3 regions of the Longispora urticae genome follow, and region 1 is predicted to be linked to each of the others. Evidence: riboswitches for the same ligand, from Rfam matches in the RefSeq annotation. Region 1 holds a riboswitch; each other region holds the start of a gene.
What was found. A riboswitch is a leader RNA that binds a small molecule or an ion and turns the genes downstream of it on or off. The one in region 1 is predicted to bind cobalamin.
Positions count from the first base shown of each region.

Region 2: another riboswitch for cobalamin. It lies ahead of PT931_RS25525 (ABC transporter substrate-binding protein); the one in region 1 lies ahead of PT931_RS21235 (CbtB domain-containing protein).
Region 3: another riboswitch for cobalamin. It lies ahead of PT931_RS13940 (LPXTG cell wall anchor domain-containing protein); the one in region 1 lies ahead of PT931_RS21235 (CbtB domain-containing protein).

Region 1 is NZ_JAQZSH010000031.1:7,361-10,514, forward strand. Features, by position in the region: gene PT931_RS21225 (TDT family transporter) at 1-633, shown strand, start outside; gene PT931_RS21230 (CbtA family protein) at 683-1,420, opposite strand; gene PT931_RS21235 (CbtB domain-containing protein) at 1,420-1,656, opposite strand; cobalamin riboswitch at 1,689-1,886, opposite strand; gene PT931_RS21240 (MFS transporter) at 1,919-3,154, opposite strand.
Region 2 is NZ_JAQZSH010000036.1:18,116-21,269, forward strand. Features, by position in the region: gene PT931_RS25525 (ABC transporter substrate-binding protein) at 1-1,461, opposite strand, end outside; cobalamin riboswitch at 1,586-1,801, opposite strand; gene PT931_RS25530 (hypothetical protein) at 1,921-2,703, opposite strand; gene PT931_RS25535 (HelD family protein) at 2,804-3,154, opposite strand, start outside.
Region 3 is NZ_JAQZSH010000022.1:269,502-272,655, forward strand. Features, by position in the region: gene PT931_RS13930 (CbiQ family ECF transporter T component) at 1-87, opposite strand, end outside; gene PT931_RS13935 (hypothetical protein) at 77-811, opposite strand; gene PT931_RS13940 (LPXTG cell wall anchor domain-containing protein) at 808-1,980, opposite strand; adenosylcobalamin-variant (AdoCbl-variant) riboswitch at 2,064-2,136, opposite strand; gene PT931_RS13945 (S8 family serine peptidase) at 2,202-3,154, opposite strand, start outside.

The DNA of each region.
Region 1 (3,154 bases):
GCCCCGATGGTCTCCGCGTCGACCGGCGCGCTCCTCGTACCGCACCTGCCCGCCGGCCAACCCCGCCTCGACCTGCTGCTCGCCTGCTACGCCCTGTTCGGGGTCAGCCTCGTCGCCACGCTCGCGATCCTGCCGCAGATCTGGGCCCGGCTGGTCCGGGAACCGCTGGCCGCCGCGGCCGTCCCGACCCTGTGGATCGTGCTCGGCCCGCTCGGCCAGTCCGTGACCGCCGCGAACCTGCTGGGCGACGCCGCGCACACCGCCGTGGCCGGCCCGACGGCGCACGCACTGGAGCTCTCCGGCCTGCTCTACGGCGTACCCGTCTTCGGCTTCGCCCTGCTCTGGATCGTGCTCTCCGGCCTGCTCACGGCGCGCGCGGCCCGGGCGGGACTGCCGTTCACGATGACGTGGTGGAGCTTCACGTTCCCGGTGGGGACCTGCGTGACGGCCGCGACGGGGCTGGCGCACCGGACCGGCTCCCACGCGTTCGCCGTGCTGGCCGTGGCGTTGTTCGTGCTGCTGGTGGCGGCCTGGGCCACGGTCGCGACCCGCACCGTGCACGCCCTGCTCCGCCCCGGGACACCCTCGGCCGGGACCGTCCCGCAGCCCCGGGTGCTGGAACACTCCCGCTGAAACGGGCGCGGCCCCCGTCAGGGAACCGCGCCCGCGGGCACTGCTCGTACTAGGAGGCCGCGACGGCCTCGGGAGCCTTGGCCCGGGCCGGAACGCGCAGCCCGGTCAGGCCGAGCACCGCGCCCATCCCGATCCACAGGATCACCATCGTGCCCGCCGCCAGGACCCGGAAGTCCCACAGCAGCTTCGGCGACACCTCGATCGCGTCCGGGTTGTTCGGCAGGATCACGAACATCAGCACCAGCGCCAGCACGGGTACCGCCGCGACGACCAGGTGCCGGACCGGGGTGGCCGCGCCCCGGCTGACCAGCCAGGAGTGCAGCAACAGCGCCCCGGCGACGGCGACGAGCCCCATCACCGTGGCGGCGAGCCAGGCGTCGGTCCGACCGTCCACCGTGTCGCCGTTGCCGACCCCGGGCGGGTTCGCCGGGTAGCGCAGGAACGGCAGCAGCCAGACGCCTACCAGGCCGGCCGTGGCGAGCCGCAGCGAACGGCCCCACACGTCGGTGTCGAGGTCGGAGCGGTGCACCAGGAAGTACACGAGGCCGAACAGGGCGCCGAGGGCCAGGCCGACGGCGAGCAGCGCCACCATGAGGCCGAAGTGCTGCTCACCCCGGGTGAACACCTCCTCGCCGACCTCGCCGGCCGCCGCCGAGCGGGCGGACTCGATGTCGACCGCCCGGTCCATGACCGGCTCGGCGACCAGCCGGGCGAACCCGCCCGCGAGCACACCGGCGGCGCCGCCGGCCAGGAGTCCCCGGCCGAGCAGCGACAGTACGGAGGCCATCAGTGGCAGGGGGCGCCGGCGACGTGCCGGGCGTCGTGGGCGAACTCGTGCACGAAGTTGCTGTCGAAGGACAACTTGCCGAGCAGCGGGGCGAGCAGCGCGCCCTGGTCGATGAACACCGCGTACAGCGTGAGCAGCGCGAACACGACCGCCATGGTGACGATGATCCCGTCGCGGACCGGGCGCAGGGCGGCTCCGGTGTCGGCGACGGCACCGGGAGTGGTCAAGGAAGCCATCTGGTACTCCTCCCCGGGGTGTCCCCGCCCCGGTATCGGGAGAACGACGGGTCAGTGTCCTGACTCCCGGATCGTCGTCACCCCTCGGCCTTCCCGCCCGTGGGGCAGTGGCCGCGTACGAGGGAGAACTCCCCGGTCACAGTGGCGGGACCGTCCCGGATTCACACCGGAGTTCCTGCGCACCGTCGTCTCATTGTTAATTTGTGCGCACCCAGCATCGACGCAGAGTGCTCCACAGTCAACCCGAACGTAGTGCTGTTCATCACATCCGAACGTGCGCGGATTCCCGTTCCCGGCCGAGCCTCCGCACGCCGCGCACGGCGAACAGCGCCAGCGCCGACGGCACCCCGACCAGCGTCATCACCATCAGCGTCGGATGCAGCCCGAACGCGTCGGCCGCGGGCCCGGCCAGCGCCATACCGACGGGCATCGATCCCACGGTGACGAGGAGATCGAACGACGTCACCCGCGACAGCGACCCCTCCGGAATGTGGGTCTGCAACGCCGTCTCCCACAACGTGAAGAACAACGACACCGCCACCCCGGTCACGCCCTCCAGCACCGCGATCACCACCAGCGACCCGCCCCCGCCGATGATCAGCGCCTGACACGACGCGACGGTCAGCGCGGCGGCCGCCACCAGCAGCGGACGGGCCGGCCGCCAGCGCAGCGCGATCACGTCGCCCACGATCGACCCGACCCCGAACGCGGCCACCACCACCGCCCAGCCCTTCGCCCCGCCCAGTTCCCGCTCGGCGAGCACCGGACCCAGGACGAAGACCGAGGGCAGGACGACCAGGTGGTACACGGCGGCGGCGGTCAGGGTCGACCACACCCAGGACCGGGTCCGCACCGCGCGGAACCCGTCGCGCAGCTCCGCCAGGAAGTTGCCGGCCTCCTCCACCGTCCCCGCCCGGGGCCGCAACCGGGCCAGGTACACCGCGCTGATCGCGAACGTCAGCGCGTCGACCGCGAGCGCCCCGCCCGGCCCGAACGCCACCACCAGCCCGCCCGCGACCGCCGGCCCCGCCACCAGCCCGGCCGACATCACGAACCCGCGCAGCGCGTTGGCCTCCTGCAACCGCTCCGGCGACACGGTCAGCGGCACGAGCCCGGACATCGCGGGACTGAAGAAGGCGTCGGCGGTACCGAAGATGCCCATCAGCACCACCAGGTGCCACACCCGCGCGTCCCCGGTGAACAGCAGCACCGCGGCCACCACCTGCGTGCCGCACCGCACGATGTCGGACACCAGCATCACCCGGTGCCGGGGCAGCCGGTCCGCCCACACCCCACCGACCAGCGTGAACAGCAGGAACGGCACCGTGGCCGCCGCGATCACCCAGCCCACGTCGGCCGCGCTCCCGCCGATGGACAGCACCGCGAACGGCAACGCCACGAACGTCACCCGGTCACCCAGGCTGGACCAGGCCTGCCCCGCGAACAGCAGCGCGAACTGCCTCTCCTCACGCAGGACGGCGGGCCACGGAATCCTCAT
Region 2 (3,154 bases), on a different contig from region 1:
GTACACCTTCTCCTCGATCACGATCTGCTGCACCCGGGCCATCAGCTTGTCCCTGGCCGCCGGGTCGAACGTCTCCGCCAGCTGCCCCGCGAGCCGGGTCAGCTCCGGATCGTCGACCCCGCCGTAGTTGTTGTCGCCGCCCGGGGTGAAGTTCGCGATGATCGGGGTCACCGGGTCGGTCTGGGTCCAGTCGATCGCCCCGTTGCCCATCACCGCCGCGTCCCAGCCGGTGGGGGTCTTCACCGTGGCGGTCACGTCGTCGATCTGGCGGACCTCGACGGTGAACCCGACCGTCTTCAGCTGCGCCTGCACCGCGACCGCGACGGTCTTCGAGTCCGGCTGCTGCGGGTACGTGAGCAGCGTGAACGCCAACGGTGTGCCGCCCTTCGCCCGGGTACCGTCGGCGTCCTTCGCCCAGCCGGCCGCGTCGAGGAGCCGGTCCGCCTTCGCCGCGTCGAACGTCTGGTTGCGCGCCGCGTACGGCAGGAACGCCGGGTAGAAGCCGACCGACGTGTCGTACAGCCCGTTCATGACCTGGGTGGCGAGCTGGCCGTAGTCGATCGCGTGCGACAGCGCCCTGCGGACCTCCACGTCGGCCAGCGGGCCGGTGCGCGGGTTGAGCACCAGCTGGAAACCCTCTGCGGCGGTACCGGCCGCCTGGTTGAGGAACACCGCGTCCGCCCGGCCCCGCAGTTCCCGGGCGGCGGACGTCGGCGGGTACAGCGCCAGGTCGGCCTCCCCGTGCTGCACGGCCAGGATCCGGGCCTGCGCGTCGGGGATGAACCGGACGGTCAGCCTCTCCAACTTCGGCGCCGACACCGTGTACCCGGGGGTCGGCGTCATCGTCATCGCCTCCGAGGTCAGCCCGGTGACCGTGTACGGCCCCGACCAGATCCTCGCCGCGATCAGCTCGGCCGGCTTCCCCTTCACCGGCAGGTACCCGGCGTGGTCGAAGATCGGGAACATCGACTCGTGGGCGAGCAGGCTCGGCACGTACGACGTCGGCTTGACCGTGGTGAGCGTGACCGTCAACGGCCCGTCCGCCTTCACGGTCGCCCCCGGCAGCATCGGCTTCACCGAACTGTTGTCGGTCAGGCTGAACGTCATCGCGGCGGCGAGCGCGGCCCCGTCGAGCGGCTTGCCGTTCTGGAAGGTCAGGTTCGGCCGCAGCTTCAGGGTCCACGCCGTCGGACCCGCCTGGGCCGGCGCCGACTCCAGCAGCCACGGGACCAGTTTGCCCCCGGCGACCGGCTTCATCAGCAGCGCGCCGAACCCGAACTCCGGCGCCCAGAACCCGCTCTCCAGCGGATCGAGATCCTTGACCGCGAAACTCGTCGCGATCGTCAACGTCGTGACCTTGCCGTCCGCCGGCTTGTCGGTCGACGTACCCGTGCAGGCCGAGGCCCCCAGGGCCAGCCCGAGCACGGCGATCAGAAGCCTGCTTCCACTGCCTGTCCGCATTGCCGCTCTCCCTCGCGAGATCCGACGCAAGCCGGGTCGGCGGGAGACCACGCGTGAACCGGCCCAGGGCGCGGCACGGCGTCGGCGAGGCCCCTCCCACGAGACCCGGAACCGGCACGCGCGTTGGGCGCGTGCACCGACGGCAGATATTCGGACTCGTGGGCGGTGCGCCGACAGACGCTGCCTAGTGGCCGTCGCTTCCCAGGACGTGGCGTCCCAGTGCTGTTGACGGCGGTCGTTCCCACATACCGCTGCGGGGCAGTCCCGGATTCACACCGGGTTCCCTGTTGCCACGCCACCGCCGTGCGGGAGGGGGCGTACCGTTGGCGAGCAGGAGCATACACACCCCGCCCCGACCGGGATAGCGAGTGACTCACACCCGTCACCTCTTGCGGAGTGTCCGTCACTGTCCGCAATGCTCTGCACGGCCCGGGGCGCCTTCCGCGCGGCGCCGTGCCATCAGTGTCCTGGGGCGACCACGCGCGTCGCGGCCTCGTAACCGGCCAGGGGCAGGACCACCTGGGCGTGGCAGCCCCGCGCGCCGCACTCGCACGCGAAGGGATAGCCGGTCGGCGCCACGGGCGGGACGTGCGCCGTACCCAGCCAGGTCCGGATGTTGTCGGCCACCACACCGTTCTCCCAGCGCCGCGCCGCCCGGACGTCGGCCGGGTCGACCTCGGGCCCGACGACAGCGGGCAGCGCGTCCTCGACGGCGACCAGGACCGCCTCGACCGGCAGGGTGCCGTCGACCGGAACGACCGGGAAGCCGCGCGCGGCGGCCAGCTCGACCACCCGTTGCCCGTGGAGCCGGTCCTTCTCGATCCGGTTCTCCAGCGCCTGCCGGGCGTCGGCGGTCGGCGGCAGCGGCCGGCGTTCCAGCACCGAGCGTTGGAACGGGGCCGTGGAGACGAGGAACACGGCCGCGTCGCCGTCCGGCACCAGGTCCGGCAGCACCTGCGGCCCCTCGACGACCACGGGCGGCGACGGTGGCAGGGCGGCCAGGTCGGCGAGAACCAGCGGCCAGCGCTTGCGGGCCAGCGCCTCGAACTCGGCCGCCTGCTCGACCGGGGTCAGCCCGAGCCACTGGTCGTCGGGGCTGCGCTCCGGCTCCGGCAACCGGGCCTCGTGGCTGTGCCAGAACGCGTCCACGGGGAACACCCGCAGGCCGTGTCGGCCGGCGAGGATCCGGGTCAGTGTCGTCTTCCCCGAGCCGGTGCCGCCGCCGATCCAGACCGTGACCATGTCCGCCACAGTACCGACACTCCCCGGTCCGGGCGCACCCCCAGGAAGCGAGGATGTCCCAGTGAGGCCGGAGGGCGTACACCCTCCGGCCCGGCGTCCGTCAGCGCGGCTTGAGCGCCCGCAGCACCTCCGGCACCTCCCCGGGACACAGCACCCCGAGCCGCCGCGTCGACCGCGTCAACGCCACATACAGATCGTTGTGCCCGCGCGGCGACTCGTCCAGGATCGCCTGCGGATCCACGATCAGCACGGAGTCGAACTCCAAACCCTTCGCGTCGCGCACGGTCAGCACCTGGTCCCGGCCGCCGACGGCCCGCAGCTCGGCCCGGCTCTCGGGCACGATCACCCCGACCCGGCCGTGCGCACCCTCCTCGGCGACCAGCGCCGCGACCCGGCCCGCCAGGTCGCCGGTCTGCTCCACCCACGGCTCGACCCCGACCGACCGGACCGG
Region 3 (3,154 bases), on a different contig from region 1:
CAGCCACGGGTTGGTGGTCCGACTCGCGGCCGTACCGAGCGCCAGCGCCCACAACCACCACGCGCCGGGGTGCAACCTACTGGGCACGGCGACGCTTGACCTGCCAGAACGCGAGCCCGCCGAGGACGAGGACCGCGAGCAGGCCCAGCTGCCAGGGGAGCCCGGCGGATTTCTCCGACTTCGGGGTGGCCGCGGCGGGGGTGGGGGTATTCGACCCGGGCACGGTGGCCGGCGCCCCCGAGGGCTCCGGGGTAGCGGCGGCGCTGGGGCCCGCCGAGGGTGCCGCTGACTGCGGGCCCGGTGCGGTGGTGCCACCCGGCTGCGGGTGCCCGGGGCCGGCGGTCGGCGCGGGCGGCACGGGTACCGGGGGCGGCGGGGGAGCGGGCGCGGCCGGGGGCGCGATGCCGGGGCGGCGGCCCGCGCCGAACGCCCAGCCCTCGACGCTGCCGGCCGGCGGGTCGTAGCTGCCGGCGCCCTCGTCGCTGTATGTCCACGAACCGCCCGGCTGGGCGTGGTAGTAGGCCCAGTAGGCGTCCTTGGGCGCGCCGTTGCACGGGTCGGGCCGGCTGTTGAGCTGGCAGATCAGTCCGGCCTGCCGGGGCACGAAGCTGTAACCGAACCCGGCCGACTCCAGTGCCTGGAGGCCGGTCCCCGGATCGCCGCCCGCGCACCGGGTCTGGACGCCGCCGCCCAGGGAGCCGAAGTCCACGACGACGGTGACGCCGGAGCAGGCGGCCCGCGCCGGGGCCGCCGGGACGACGACCGCCGCCGCGACCAGGGCCGCGGCGGCGAGCAGTCGTCGGAGGGTCACGCCGAGCGCCGACGCCGGGCCAGGGCCACGGTGCACGCGCCGAGGGCCAGCATGGCCGCGCCGGCCCAGGCGAGCAGCGACGCGGGCGAGCCGGTGACGGGCAGGACCGGGCCGGCGGTCGGGGTCGGGGTGGCGGTGGCCGGCACGGTGCAGTCCAGGCTCGGCGCGGCGGCCGCGATGTCCTTGTTGCTGACCGTGTTCAGCGAGCCGTTCGCGAGGCCGAACAGCGCGCCGGCCGTGGCCCGGGGGGCCTTGCCGGCGGTGAACGTGCCGTCGAACGTGATCGCGCCGCGCTGGTCGGCCGGACCGGCGCACCCGATCTGGAGGCCGGTCAGGTAGGTGGTGGCCTTGGTCGCGGCGGCGGTGCGCTGCCCGGTGCGCAGGGCGGCCAGGGCGTTGCCGGTGCTGTTGGCGTTGACCGGGTTGTCCTTGTCCGGCACGGCCGCGCCGGAGGTGAACCCGCCGTTGGCCTGCTGGCGGGCGGTCAGCCAGTCGAGGGCCTTGCCGGCCTCGGTGGACTTCCCGGCGGCGAACAGGGCCTGCACGACCAGCCCGGTCGCGTCGACGCTGCCGGTGCACGTGGGCTGCGCGAAGTCCTGCGGGAAGCCGCCGTCGGGGCACTGGCTGCCGACCAGGAACTCCACGGCCTTGGCGGGGGCCTTCCCGGGGGTACGCTGCAGCGCGATCACGGCCAGCGACTGGCTGAACGTGTTGCTGTAGTTGCCGTACTCGGACCTGTCGGAGTAGCGGCCCGAAGCCTCCTGGAGCGCGGCCAGCTCGGTGAGCAGCTTCCGGCCGCCGACCGCCTCCGGGTCCTTGCCCTGGGCGAGCGCGAGGAGCGCGAGCTTGGCGTGCGCGCCCGCGTAGGACTCCTTGGCGCCGTCGCCGATGTAGTTCGCGACGCTGTCCGGCTTGACCAGCCACGCGGTGGCCTTCGCGGCGGCGTCGCCGGCCACGCCCACGGCGTCGAAGGCGAGGACCGCGTCGATGGTCAGCCCGGCGTCGTCGTAACCGGAGGACTGCAGGCGCTCGCCGTCCTTGAGCTGCGTGGTGAGCCACCCGGCCGCGGCCTGGTTCGCGTCCTTGGTGACGGGTGCCGCCTGGGCGGGGGCAGCGAGGCCGAGGCTGAGGGCCACGGCGGCGACCGGTACCAGAAGGGTTCTGCGCACGAGGGGGCCTTTCTGTCCGGGTCCATGATGGATCCCGGTGCCCCGGGCGCCACCCCGTAGACCGCGACGGGAGGGATGCGACGTGACCGGCGGGTGCTCGGGCTCTACCGTTGCGGGTCAGCGCCGGAGTTTCACCGGACTTTCCCCACGCGGTCACGTGGTGCTGCTGTGGGTCAGTGTTCCGAGCCCGGCATACCCGTGTCAACCAGGCATGTTGTGGATCACGTCCCCGCCCTGGCCATCGACACCGCTGCATATGCGTCCACAATGCCAGGGTTGCCTACTTTGCCGCATTTACGGCGCTGGAAGAGCAGATGCGACGGCGGGGCCGGCTCCGTGGGCCGCGCGGTGGCGGTGAGGATCTGCCGGGTCCGGGCCAGGTCCCCGACCAGCGCCGGGTTCGCCGACCACATCAGGGCCACCACCCCCGCCACGAGCGGCGCCGACATCGAGGTGCCGAACGCGGTGCCGTAGCCGCCGCCGGGCCGGGCGAGGACCACGTCGGTACCCGGAGCGAGAATGTCCGGTTTGATCAGCGGCCCGACCGGTCCCTGGCTGGAGTACGGCGCGACCTGGTCCTGCTCGTTCGTGGCCCCCACCGTGACGACCTGCGGATACGTGGCCAGTGGTTCGGTGATGCTCCGGCAGAACGGCCCCGAGTTGCCGGCCGCCGCGGTCACGAACACCCCGGCGGCCTCCAGGGCCCGGGCCGCCGGGTACAGCGACTGCGGGTCACAGCCCTCCTCGTCCGTGCAGTCCCACGAGTTGGTGAGGATCCTGGCCCCGCGCGCCGGATCGCCCCGGAACGGGTCCCCGCCCGCCGGGAACGGCGCGAACACGAACTGGAGGCAGTCGAGGTGCAGCCCGGGGCTGGCCATGTTGCGGGCCGTGTTCGAGCAGCCGATCCACTGCGCGTCGGGGGCCACGCCGACCCCGCCCCGGCCGACCGCGAGGCTGGCGGTGCCGGTCCCGTGGCCGTCGAGATCGGTGGGCCGCGCGGAGTGGTACCAGGGGTCGTACCAGGAGTCGGGCCCGCCCCGGTAGCCGTCGGCGAGCGCCGGGTGGGTGGCGTCGGCCCCGGTGTCGACGTGCCCGACCAGGGTGCCCGCGCCGCGTACCCCGAGGTCGCGCCAGACCCGGTCCGCCCCGATGGCGCGGATGTCCCAGGTGGGGC